DNA from 2 places in the Mesorhizobium sp. CNPSo 4689 genome. Region 2 is predicted to be linked to the other one. Evidence: predicted binding sites of a transcription regulator. Region 2 holds the regulator's gene; the other holds the start of a gene.
The links. Region 2 encodes PhoB, which activates phosphate uptake and scavenging genes when phosphate is short. Its sites were predicted from a motif close to TGTCATNNANCTGTCAT; they were not measured.

Region 1 (5,503 bases), 280 kb from region 2:
TCGGGCGATTCCTCGATCTTCAGCGCGACATTGCCTTCGGCTTCGCGCAGCAGGCGGTCGCGGATGACGCGACTGGTCACCTTGTCGCCTTCGGTGCCGGCCAGCGGTGAATCGTTGACGAGGAACGACATCGTCACCGTCGGCGGATCGATCGGCTGCGCATGCAGCGGCTCGGTCACCGCCGGGTCGCAGAACGTGTCGGCGACAGTGCCCTTCGACAGGCCCGCAATGGCGACGATGTCACCCGCCTGCGCTTCCTCGATCGGTTGGCGCTCGAGGCCTCGGAATGCGAGGATCTTGGAGATACGGCCAGTTTCGACCAGCGTGCCGTCATGGTGCAGCACCTTGACCGGCTGGTTGGATTTCAACGTGCCGGATTCGATGCGGCCGGTGATGATGCGACCGAGGAAGGGATTGGCTTCCAGGATGGTGCCGATCATGCGGAACGGGCCGGGATGCACGGTCGGCGCCGGCACATGCTTGATGACGAGGTCGAACAGCGGCGCCAGGCCCTGGTCCTTCGGGCCCTCGGGGTTTTCCGAGACCCAGCCGTCGCGGCCTGAACCGTACAGAATGGGGAAGTCGAGCTGCTCGTCGGTGGCGTCGAGTGCGGCAAACAGGTCGAACACCTCGTTGACCACCTCGACATGGCGGGCATCCGGCCGGTCGATCTTGTTGATGACGACGATCGGCTTCAGCCCGACTTTGAGCGCCTTGCCGACGACGAACTTGGTCTGCGGCATCGGCCCTTCGGCGGCGTCGACCAGCACGATGGCTGAATCCACCATCGACAGGATGCGCTCGACCTCGCCGCCGAAGTCGGCGTGGCCGGGGGTGTCGACGATGTTGATGCGGGTGTCCTTCCAGTCGACCGAGGTCGCCTTGGCCAGGATGGTGATGCCGCGTTCCTTTTCGAGGTCGTTGGAATCCATGGCGCGCTCGGCGACGCGCTGGTTGTCGCGGAAGGAGCCGGACTGCCTCAGAAGCTGGTCGACGAGGGTGGTTTTTCCATGGTCGACGTGCGCGATGATCGCGATATTACGAATTTTCATTTTACGGTCTCGGGAGCGTTGCAGGCAGCAGGCCCAAAGGCGCAGCCTCTTTCGGTTGCGCGGCTCATACAGGGTTTTTCGCATTTGCGAAAGAGGAGGCTCGTCACCAAATACTCATCAAATCTTAAACATCCGCGTGTGAAATGATTCTGTTAACCAAGGCGGAACCTTTCGGGGTCCGGGCAGTTCGAACGTCATGACCGATCAAGTCAGCAAATTCCGGCCGATTCTCGCTTGGGCGGCGCTCGCCGTCGTACTTGCGGCAAGTGGTGCGCAGTCCGCCGCGACGCTCAAGGGAAATCCTGCCTTGCCGTCCGACACGCAGACGGCCGAACAGCTCTACGCCGACGCTCCCGATGGCGTCGATCCCATGGTGACCGGCCCGGTCAGCGCCGCCTTCAAGCAACAGCAGAAGGCCGCCGGCTGCGACAGTGCGGTCTGGCCGAAGATTCCCGTCGCCTGCTATCCGGATTGACGACCGCCGCCTGCGGCCGGTCGCTTACGCCGACCGCACCGGATCGAGCGTCACCTTGTAGAGCTCGTTGTCGTCACGATCCATCAGCCGCACCGTCATCTGTTCGCTGGCGCCGTTGATGTCGACGAGGCCGAAGAACTGCAGGCCGGCCGACGGCGGCAGGTTCTGGCCCTGTTCGGCGGTCGGCGCCTTGATGAATTTCAGCTCCGGCCCGAAGGTCATGTCAAAACCATTGGGGCCGAACGTGCCGGCGTGGATCGGGCCGGAGACGAATTCCCAGAACGGGTTGAAATCCTGGAATTGTGCCTTGTCCGGGTTGTAGTAATGCGCCGCCGTGTAGTGCACGTCGGCGGTCAGCCACACCGTGTTGCTGATGCTGGCATTCTTGATGTAGCGCAGCAGGTCGGCGATCTCGAGCTCGCGACCCTTTGGCGCACCATTGTCGCCATTGCTGACCGCTTCGGCGCCGGCCTTCTTGGTGCCGTCGTCCCAGACGACGAGGCCGAGCGGCATGTCGGCGGCGATGATCTTCCAGGTCGCGTTGGAGTTGGCCAACTCGCGCTTCAGCCATTTCGTCTGCTGTTCGCCAAGCATGCGCGACTGCGGCGTCATCGTGTCCTGCATGTCCGGGCCGTTGGGGCCGCGATAGGAACGCATGTCGAGGAAGAACACGTCGAGCAGCGGTCCGTAGGCGATCTTGCGATAGACGCGGCCGGGCTCGGACGGCTCGTAGCGGATCGTCGTCATCTCATGGAAGGCGCGCGCAGCGCGGGCCGCCAGCACATGGATGGACTTTTCCGAATAGCGGTTGTCGGCGCTCAAATCCTTCGAATCCGACCAGTTGTTCAGCACCTCATGGTCATCCCACTGGTAGAAGGTCGGGCAGATGGCGCTGAGGCCGAGCACATGTCTGTCCATCATGTTGTACTTCCACTGGTCCCGGTATTCGTCGAGCGTCTCGGCCACCTTGCGCTTGCCGTCGATGAGCACGACGTTCTTCCACTTGCCGCCGCCGGGCAGGTCGACCTCGTCCTTCATCGCGCCGTCGGCATAGATGGTATCGCCGGAATGCAGGAAGAAGTCGGGCGTGTGCTTGCCGATCGTGGCGTAGGTCTTCATGCCGGTCTCGTCGATGCCCCAGCCTTGGCCGGCGGTATCGCCCGACCAGGCGAACTTGATGTCGCGCTTGGAGGCCGGTGCCGTGCGGAAGCGCCCGACGATAGGTTCGGAGACGGCGTTGATGTCGGCGAGATCGGCGGCGATCATGCGGTAGAAAATGTCCTGGTCGGAAGCAAGCTCGGTGAGCAGCCGCTTCACCGTGTAGTCGCTGGCCGGCGAGGTATCGAGCGGCGCCAGCCGCGTCGCATTGGCGAAATTCTCCGTCGTCGAGACTTCGAACATGACGCGCGACGGACGGTCGGTGCGCGTCCAAACCATGCCGCTGGCGGCGTCGACGTCGCCCGACTGGACGCCATGGGTGAAGCCCGGCCGCTGATTGGCGCGCGAATAATAGGGCATCGCGAGGCCCGAGGCGCCGACCAGGCCAAGGGCGCTGGCGGAAGTGACGAAAGCGCGGCGGGAAATTGTGTTCATGGCTGTCTCCTGGATGGCTGCGAACGGTGCCACCAAGGTCCAGCCTCAATGTTTCAGGCGCATCTCGGAACCATGAAGGTTTCGTAACAGTGAACAGGCCTCTTCCCTTCTCCTCCTGTGGGAGAAGGGAGAGCCTAGCCCAGCCGCCTTAGGCCGCCTGCGGCTCCGGATCGAAGGCCGGCCTGCTGGTGTTGATCAGCAGCGAAAGACAGGCCGCGGCAATCGCGGTCATGCCAGCGATCATGAAGGCGAGTTCGTAATTGCCTTGCAGTTCGCGCATGGTGCCGCCGAAGAAGGCGGCGCTGGCTGCACCGACCTGGTGCCCGGCGACGATCCAACCGAACACGATCGGGCCGCTGCGGTCGCCGAACGCCTCGTTGGCGAGCCTGAGCGTCGGCGGCACGGTGGCGATCCAGTCCAGGCCATAGAGCACGGCGAAGATGATCAGGCTGGTCGCCGAGAAGCCGGAATAGGGCAGGTAGATCAGCGACAGGCCGCGGATGGCATAGTAGACGCCGAGCAGCTTGCGTGGATCGAAGCGGTCGGTGAGCCAGCCCGACAGCGTCGTGCCGATCAGGTCGAAGATACCCATCATCGACAGCAGGCCGGCGGCCTGCACCTCGCCGATGCCCATGTCGCCGCAGAAAGCGATCAGATGCGTGCCGACCAGCCCGTTGGTGGTGAAGCCGCAGACGAAGAAGGTGGCGAACAAATACCAGAACACACGCGTGCCGGCGGCACGCCGCAGCGTGCCCAGCGTATGCGCGAGGAAATTGCCCTGCGATGCCGGCGATGTCGGCGGCACGTCGTCGGCCTCCGCGCCAAAGCGCACCATGCCGATCGAGGCCGGACGCTCCGGCACCAGCAGCCAGACCAGCGGCACCAGAGCGGCGGTGGCGATCGCGATGGCGATGGCGACCGGCTTCCAACCGCCCGACTGGGCGAGCGCAGCCAGCAGCGGCAGGAATACCAGCAGGCCGGTGGCGCTGGAGGCCGACATCAGCCCCATCACCAGGCCGCGATTGGTCTTGAACCAGCGATTGACGATGGTGGCGCCGAGCACAGTGGCGACCGCACCCGACCCGATGCCGGAAAACACGCCCCAGGTGATCAGCAGATGCCACGGCTTGGTCATCAGCAGGCTGAGCGCCGTCGAGCCCGACATGATCAGCAGCGCGGCGAGCAGCGTGCGGCGCAGGCCGATGCGCTCCATCAGAGCCGCGGCAAACGGCCCGGTCAGGCCGTAGAGGAAGATGCCAATGGCCGCTGCCAGCGAAACGACATCGCGCCGCCAGCCAAAACTCTCTTCCAGCGGCAGCATCATGACCGAGGGCGCCGAGCGCAGCCCGGCCGCGATCAGCAGGCAGAGGAAGATGACGCCGACCACGACGAAAGCGTAGCGCTGGCCAAACGGATGGGATTGAGCTATCATGTTACTGACCGGTACGTTGCAATTGGATGGCAATACCCATACGTACCGGTCAGTAACATTGTCAAGCGAGTCTTTTGCATGCCATCGGACAATAAAATTGAACCGTCCATCAAGGACCCTCACGCGTCGGTCCTGCCGAGAGCCGGCGAGAAGATCCTCGACGTGGCCCGCGACCTCTTCTACCGGCAAGGCATCAGGGCGATCGGCGTCGACGAGATCGTCAAGCGCGCCGGCGTCACCAAGCCAAGTCTCTACCGCAGCTTTCCGTCCAAGGACGAATTGGCCGCATCCTACCTGCGACAATACGACCTTGAGTTCTGGGAGCGCTTCGACGAGGCGGTGGCCGCCCATCCCGGCGACCCGCGCGCGCAGATCAACGCTTTCCTCACCCGCGTCGGCAAGCGCACGCAAAGACCCGACTATCGCGGCTGCGGTATGACCAATGCGGCGATCGAATATCCCGAGCACGGCCACCCGGCCCGCGTGGTGAGCGAGGCCAACAAGCAGGAACTACGCCGCCGCCTGCGCGCCATGGCGAGGGCCATGGGCGCCGCCGACGCCGACACGCTCGGCGACGGACTGCTGCTCCTGATCGAGGGCGCCTATATCAGCGGCCAGCTGTTCGGGTTAGGCGGACCGGCGCAGTCGGTGGCGCGCAACGCGGACCTGCTGATCGAAGCCAGCTTGAAGAAATAGCGTTTGACGATACGCTGCGGCAGCTCGAAACGGAGTTGTCCGCATGCGCTTTCTTCTGATCCCGCTTGCTCTCGCCGGTCTCTGCCAGGCGGCCCACGCCGACGGCATATCCAGCGCCTACACCGACCTCGACTGGAAGAAGGATTGCGTCACCTATGCGAAAGCCGAGGAAGGCGAAGGCGACTGGGCCAATCTCGCCTGCTCGGGCTATCGCGGCTATCCGGTGCTGGTCGCCTATGACGACGCCCGCGAGTC
Region 2 (5,503 bases):
TCGTCGGCGCCATCCTGCTGACCGCTTCGCGCGCCATCGGCGAGACGATGATCGTCGTGCTGGCGGCCGGCGTCGCCGCCAACCTCACCGTCAACCCGTTCGAAGCGATGACCACCATCACCGTCAAGATCGTCAACCAGCTTACCGGCGATCTCGAGTTCAATTCGCCACAGACGTTGGTCGCCTTCGCGCTCGGCCTGACGTTGTTCGCGCTGACGCTGGTGATGAACATCGTCGCGCTGTACATCGTGCGCAAATACCGGGAGCAGTACGAATGACCGACATTCCCATGGATACTATGGTCCGGGCGGCGGCTCATCCGCGCCGCGATATCGGCCTGAAAGCCCGCTACGCCGCCGAACGCCGCTTCCGCATCTATGGCGGGCTGGCGATTTCCGTCGGCCTGGCGTTCCTCGCCATCATGCTCATCACCATCGTCTCGAAGGGCTACACCGCCTTCTGGCAGACGACGGTGACGCTGCCGATCACCTTCGACGAGAAGCTGATCGATCCGTCCAACAAGCGCGCCACCGATCCGAGCGTGCTGATCAAGGCAAATTATCCCAAGCTCGCCGAACGCGCGCTGATCGCCAAGCTCGGCATCGATCCCAGCAACAAGCCGATGGTCATGAAGCTCAAGGGCTTCCTGTCGGAAGGCGCCCGCGTCCAGCTGCGCGACATCGTCGCCGCCGACCCGTCGGTCATCGGCACGACGCGCGACGTCAACATCCTCGCCGCCGCCAATCTCGACTCCGCCTTCAAGGGCCAGATCGACCTCAGTGTCGAGGAATCGCGCCGCAAGGTCTCGGACCAGCAGATCGCCTGGATGAACAAGCTCAAGGCCGACGGCGTGATGGCCGAGCATTTCAACACCGGCCTGTTCTCCTATGGCGCCTCCAGCCGCCCGGAAACGTCGGGCATGGGCGTGGCCATCATCGGCTCGTTCTACATGATGGTGATCGTGCTGCTTTTGGCGCTGCCGATCGGCGTCGCCGCCTCGATCTATCTTGAGGAATTCGCCAAGAAGAACCGCCTCACCGACCTGATCGAAGTCAACATCAACAATCTGGCGGCGGTGCCGTCGATCGTCTTCGGCCTGCTCGGACTTGCCGTGTTCATCAACTTCCTCGGCATGCCGCGCTCGGCCGCTTTCGTCGGCGGACTGGTGCTGACGCTGATGACACTGCCGACGATCATCATCGCGACGCGCGCTGCCCTTGCCGCTGTGCCGCCGTCGATCCGCTCGGCAGCGCTCGGCCTTGGGGCGTCCAAGATGCAGATGGTGTTCCATCACATCCTGCCGCTTGCCGCCCCCGGCATCCTTACCGGCACCATCATCGGTCTGGCGCGTGCGCTCGGTGAAACCGCGCCGCTGCTGCTGATCGGCATGGTGGCCTTCGTCGCCGATTATCCGACGACGCCTTTCGATCCGGCCACCGCGCTGCCGGTGCAGATCTACATGTGGGCGAACGAGGCCGAACGCGCCTTCGTCGAGCGTATGTCGGGCGCCATCATCATCCTGCTCGTCTTCCTCATGGCCATGAACATCACAGCGATCGTGCTGCGGCGCCGCTTCGAACGGCGCTGGTAAAAGAAGGTATCTGTATGAACATCATGACCGAACAGTCCCTCGAAAATGCAGTGGGCGACAAGATGAACGCCAAGTCGAACGAAGTGATCAAGATGCGCGGCGACAAGGTCGGCGTGTTCTATGGTGACAAGCAGGCGCTGTTCGACGTCAATCTCGACGTCCGCCTCAACCAGGTGACGGCGCTGATCGGCCCTTCGGGCTGCGGCAAGTCGACCTTCCTGCGCTGCCTCAACCGCATGAACGACACCATCGACTCGGCGCGGGTGACCGGCAAGATCACGCTGGACGAAGAGGACATCTACGACAAGAACATCGACGTCGTCGAACTGAGAGCCCGCGTCGGCATGGTGTTCCAGAAGCCCAATCCGTTCCCGAAGTCGATCTACGAGAACGTCGCCTACGGTCCGCGCATCCACGGGCTGGCCAAGCGCAAGGCCGACATGGACCAGATCGTCGAATCGAGCCTGAAGAAGGCGGCGATCTGGAACGAGGTGAAGGACCGTCTGCAAGAGCCCGGCACCGGCCTTTCCGGCGGCCAGCAGCAGCGCCTGTGCATCGCGCGCGCCATCGCCGTGTCGCCGGAAGTGATCCTGATGGACGAGCCCTGCTCGGCGCTCGACCCGATCGCCACAGCCCGCGTCGAGGAGCTGATCGACGAGCTGCGTCAAAACTACACGATCGTCATCGTCACGCACTCGATGCAGCAGGCGGCGCGTGTGTCGCAGCGCACGGCCATGTTCCACCTCGGCTATCTGGTCGAGGAGGGCGCCACCGACAAGATGTTCACCAACCCCGACGACAAGCGCACGCAGGACTACATCACCGGCCGGTTCGGCTGAGTGGTCCGGCGGCAACTTTCAGGCACGAGGACAGGATCATGGGTGAACATCATACCGTCGCCTCTTTCGACGAGGATCTCGGGCAGATCAGCAAGCTGATCTCCGACATGGGCGAACTGGCCGGCGCGATGGTCGGCGGGGCGACCAAGGCCCTTCTGAATTCCGACAATGCACTGGCACAGAGGGTGGTCTCCGACGACGCCATCATGGATGCGCGCCAGCGCGAGCTGGACGACCGCGCCATCACGCTGATCGCCAAGCGCCAGCCGATGGCCAACGATTTGCGCGCGGTGGTCGGTTCTATCCGCATGGCCGGCGATCTCGAGCGCATCGGCGACCTTGCCAAGAACATCGCCAAGCGCGTTGGCACCGTCGGCCTCAGCGTCACGCCGCGCGACCTGTCGCACTCCATCGATGTGATGGCGCAGTTGGTGCTGGTCCAGGTGCAAGGGGTGATCGAGGAATACGCCGCCGCAGACGCCGCGGCACTCGCCAAGCTTCGGAACGACGACGAGCGCATCGACGTCAAATACACCTCGGTGTTCCGTGAGCTGCTGACCTACATGATGGAAGATCCGCGCAACATCACGGCCTGCACGCATCTCTTGTTCTGCGCCAAGAATCTGGAGCGCATTGGCGACCATGTCACCAACATCGCCGAGAACGCCTACTATGTGCTGACAGGCTCGCAATTGCCAGCCAATCGTCCCAAGCAAGACGAGACAGCGATGTCCGCGCCGGCTGCATGACAGGGGTAACCGACTGATGATAGCGCCACGCATCATGGTGGTGGAGGACGAGGAGCCGCTGGGGGTGCTGCTCCGCTACAATCTGGAATCCGAAGGCTACCAGGTCGAGGTGGTGACGCGCGGCGACGAAGCCGAGATCCGCCTGCAGGAAAACGTTCCCGACCTGCTGGTGCTCGACTGGATGGTGCCGGCGGTTTCCGGAATCGAGCTTTGCCGGCGCCTCAGGATGCGGCCCGAGACCGAGCGGCTGCCGATCATCATGCTTACGGCGCGTGGCGAAGAGAGCGACCGCGTGCGCGGCCTCTCCACCGGCGCCGACGACTATCTGGTCAAGCCGTTCTCGACGCCGGAATTCATGGCCAGGGTCAAGGCGCTGCTGCGTCGCGCCAAGCCGGAAGTGCTGTCCAGCATGCTCAAGGTCGGCGACATCGTGCTCGACCGCGAGTCGCACCGGGTCTACCGCAAGAAGAGCGAGATCAGGCTCGGGCCGACCGAGTTCCGGCTGCTCGAATTCATGATGCGGCATCCGGGCCGGGTGTTCTCGCGCAGCCAGCTGCTCGACAATGTCTGGGGCGAGACGATCTATATCGACGAGCGAACGGTCGACGTGCATGTCGGCCGGCTGCGCAAGGCGGTCAACAATGGCCGCATGCCCGACGTCATCCGCACCATCCGCGGGGCAGGATACGCGATCCGGGAAGATTAGGTATGTGCTGATATTCAGGCCTGCGAACGGCGCGGCCTGGCCTCAACACATCTCAAGTCGCGATCAAGCCACGTTCTTTCCTGCCGAACCCGTTCGCTGCTGGACGCCCGGCGCGAAAATCTCCTGGTCGACGAAGCCAAGCGCGCGCATGGCGCAGCCCTCGCGGATCAGCGGCAACTCATTCGGCTCGGTGTCGAAGGAGATCGATTTCGAGTGCTGGCCGCCGGCGGTCTGGGCAATCGCCTCGCGCAGCGCCGGTTCGATCAGATCGAAAGCGGCGGCGCTGACGCCGACCATGGCGACGGGTGCGGGATCGATCAGCGCGAACAGGCTGCCAAGGCCGAAGCCGAGCGCCTCGCCCGCCTTGCGGTAGGCTTCGCGCTCCGGCCCGTCGCTCTCGCGCGCCCGGGCGGCGAGCGCGCGCATGTCGGCGTCGCCGACATCGGTCGGTTCGGCATCCTCACTCATCATCCTGGCGTTGCGCCAGATGGCATAGTTGCCGGCATAGGCTTCGACGCAGCCGCGCCGTCCGCAGCGGCAGAGCGCGCCGCCCGGCCGGTGGATCATGTGGCCGAACTCGCCGCCGGACGAATGAGTGCCGGTGAACAGTTCGCCCTTCAGCACCAGCCCCATGCCAATGCCGTGCGAGAGCAGGATGGCGATGAAATCGTCGCGGTAGCGTTCGGGATCGCGCCATTGCAGCGCCACCGCCATCATGTTGCAGTCGTTTTCCATGGTAGCGGGAATGCCGAACTCGCCTTCCAGAATGTCGGCAAAGGGGATGTCGGTCAGCGACGTGATCGGCGACCACAGCATGGCGCGGGCATGGGTGTCGGTGATGCCCTGGATGCCCATCGCGATGCGGGCGACGCTGCGGACATCGAGATCGGGATCCTCGAACCGGCGCCGGACTATCGCCGTGCATTCGCCGATCAGCTCGTCGCGCGGCATGGTCAGCGTGTCCAGGCGGCGTTGCTCTTCGGCAATGACCTGCCCGGCATAATCGATGACGGCGACGGAGAGGAAGTTGAGCGACAGCACCACGGTCATCACCGCGGTGGCTTCCGGATTGAGGCCGAGGCCGACCTGTGGCCGGCCGCGCTTCAGCGAAGCCGCTTCGCTGGGCTTGCTCTCGGTCAGGATGCCTTCCTGGATCAGGTCGGAGGAGATCGCCGAAATGGTCGAATGGCTGAGGCCAGTGGTCGCGGCGATCTCGGTCCGTGACGGCTGGCCAGCCCTGCGCACGGCCGAAATCACCATCGCCCGGTTGCGCCGGCGTAGATCGTCGTGGCGGATTCCAACCGACATGGCCTGCGTCTCCTCCCTGCCGCCGCCGCTTCGTGAACGTCGAAGGCCGTCGACGCGCTCACTGAATATTGGCAGAATCGGGAAGTCCTGTCATTTATTTATTCCGAGACCCGAAAAAAATTCGACGGCCGTCAAAAACCGTCAGAATCGATGTTGACAGCGCTTCGGCGTTGGATCAGTATTTTTTCGAGGCTCGAAAAAAAGAGAGCCTTGTGCCGGCCTTCGGGTCAGTTTGTCGCGCCGTGCGCGGCGCAGGGAGGATATCATGAAGAAATTTGCAGTCGCCATGCTGGCGGGTGTCGCCATGTCG

Region 1: AC04SI_RS05925 (alkaline phosphatase D family protein) is a predicted target of PhoB. The motif match lies at 3,193-3,209, and genes of this name have one in related genera.

What each region holds. Positions count from the first base shown of each region.
Region 1 is NZ_JBWLUZ010000003.1:177,624-183,126, reverse strand. It holds gene typA (translational GTPase TypA) at 1-1,052, opposite strand, end outside; gene AC04SI_RS05930 (hypothetical protein) at 1,249-1,527, shown strand; gene AC04SI_RS05925 (alkaline phosphatase D family protein) at 1,552-3,120, opposite strand; gene AC04SI_RS05920 (MFS transporter) at 3,269-4,552, opposite strand; gene AC04SI_RS05915 (TetR/AcrR family transcriptional regulator) at 4,631-5,248, shown strand; gene AC04SI_RS05910 (hypothetical protein) at 5,292-5,503, shown strand, end outside.
Region 2 is NZ_JBWLUZ010000003.1:456,754-462,256, forward strand. It holds gene pstC (phosphate ABC transporter permease subunit PstC) at 1-278, shown strand, start outside; gene pstA (phosphate ABC transporter permease PstA) at 275-1,591, shown strand; gene pstB (phosphate ABC transporter ATP-binding protein PstB) at 1,606-2,430, shown strand; gene phoU (phosphate signaling complex protein PhoU) at 2,469-3,179, shown strand; gene phoB (phosphate regulon transcriptional regulator PhoB) at 3,196-3,885, shown strand; gene AC04SI_RS07345 (ROK family protein) at 3,949-5,193, opposite strand; gene xylF (D-xylose ABC transporter substrate-binding protein) at 5,459-5,503, shown strand, end outside.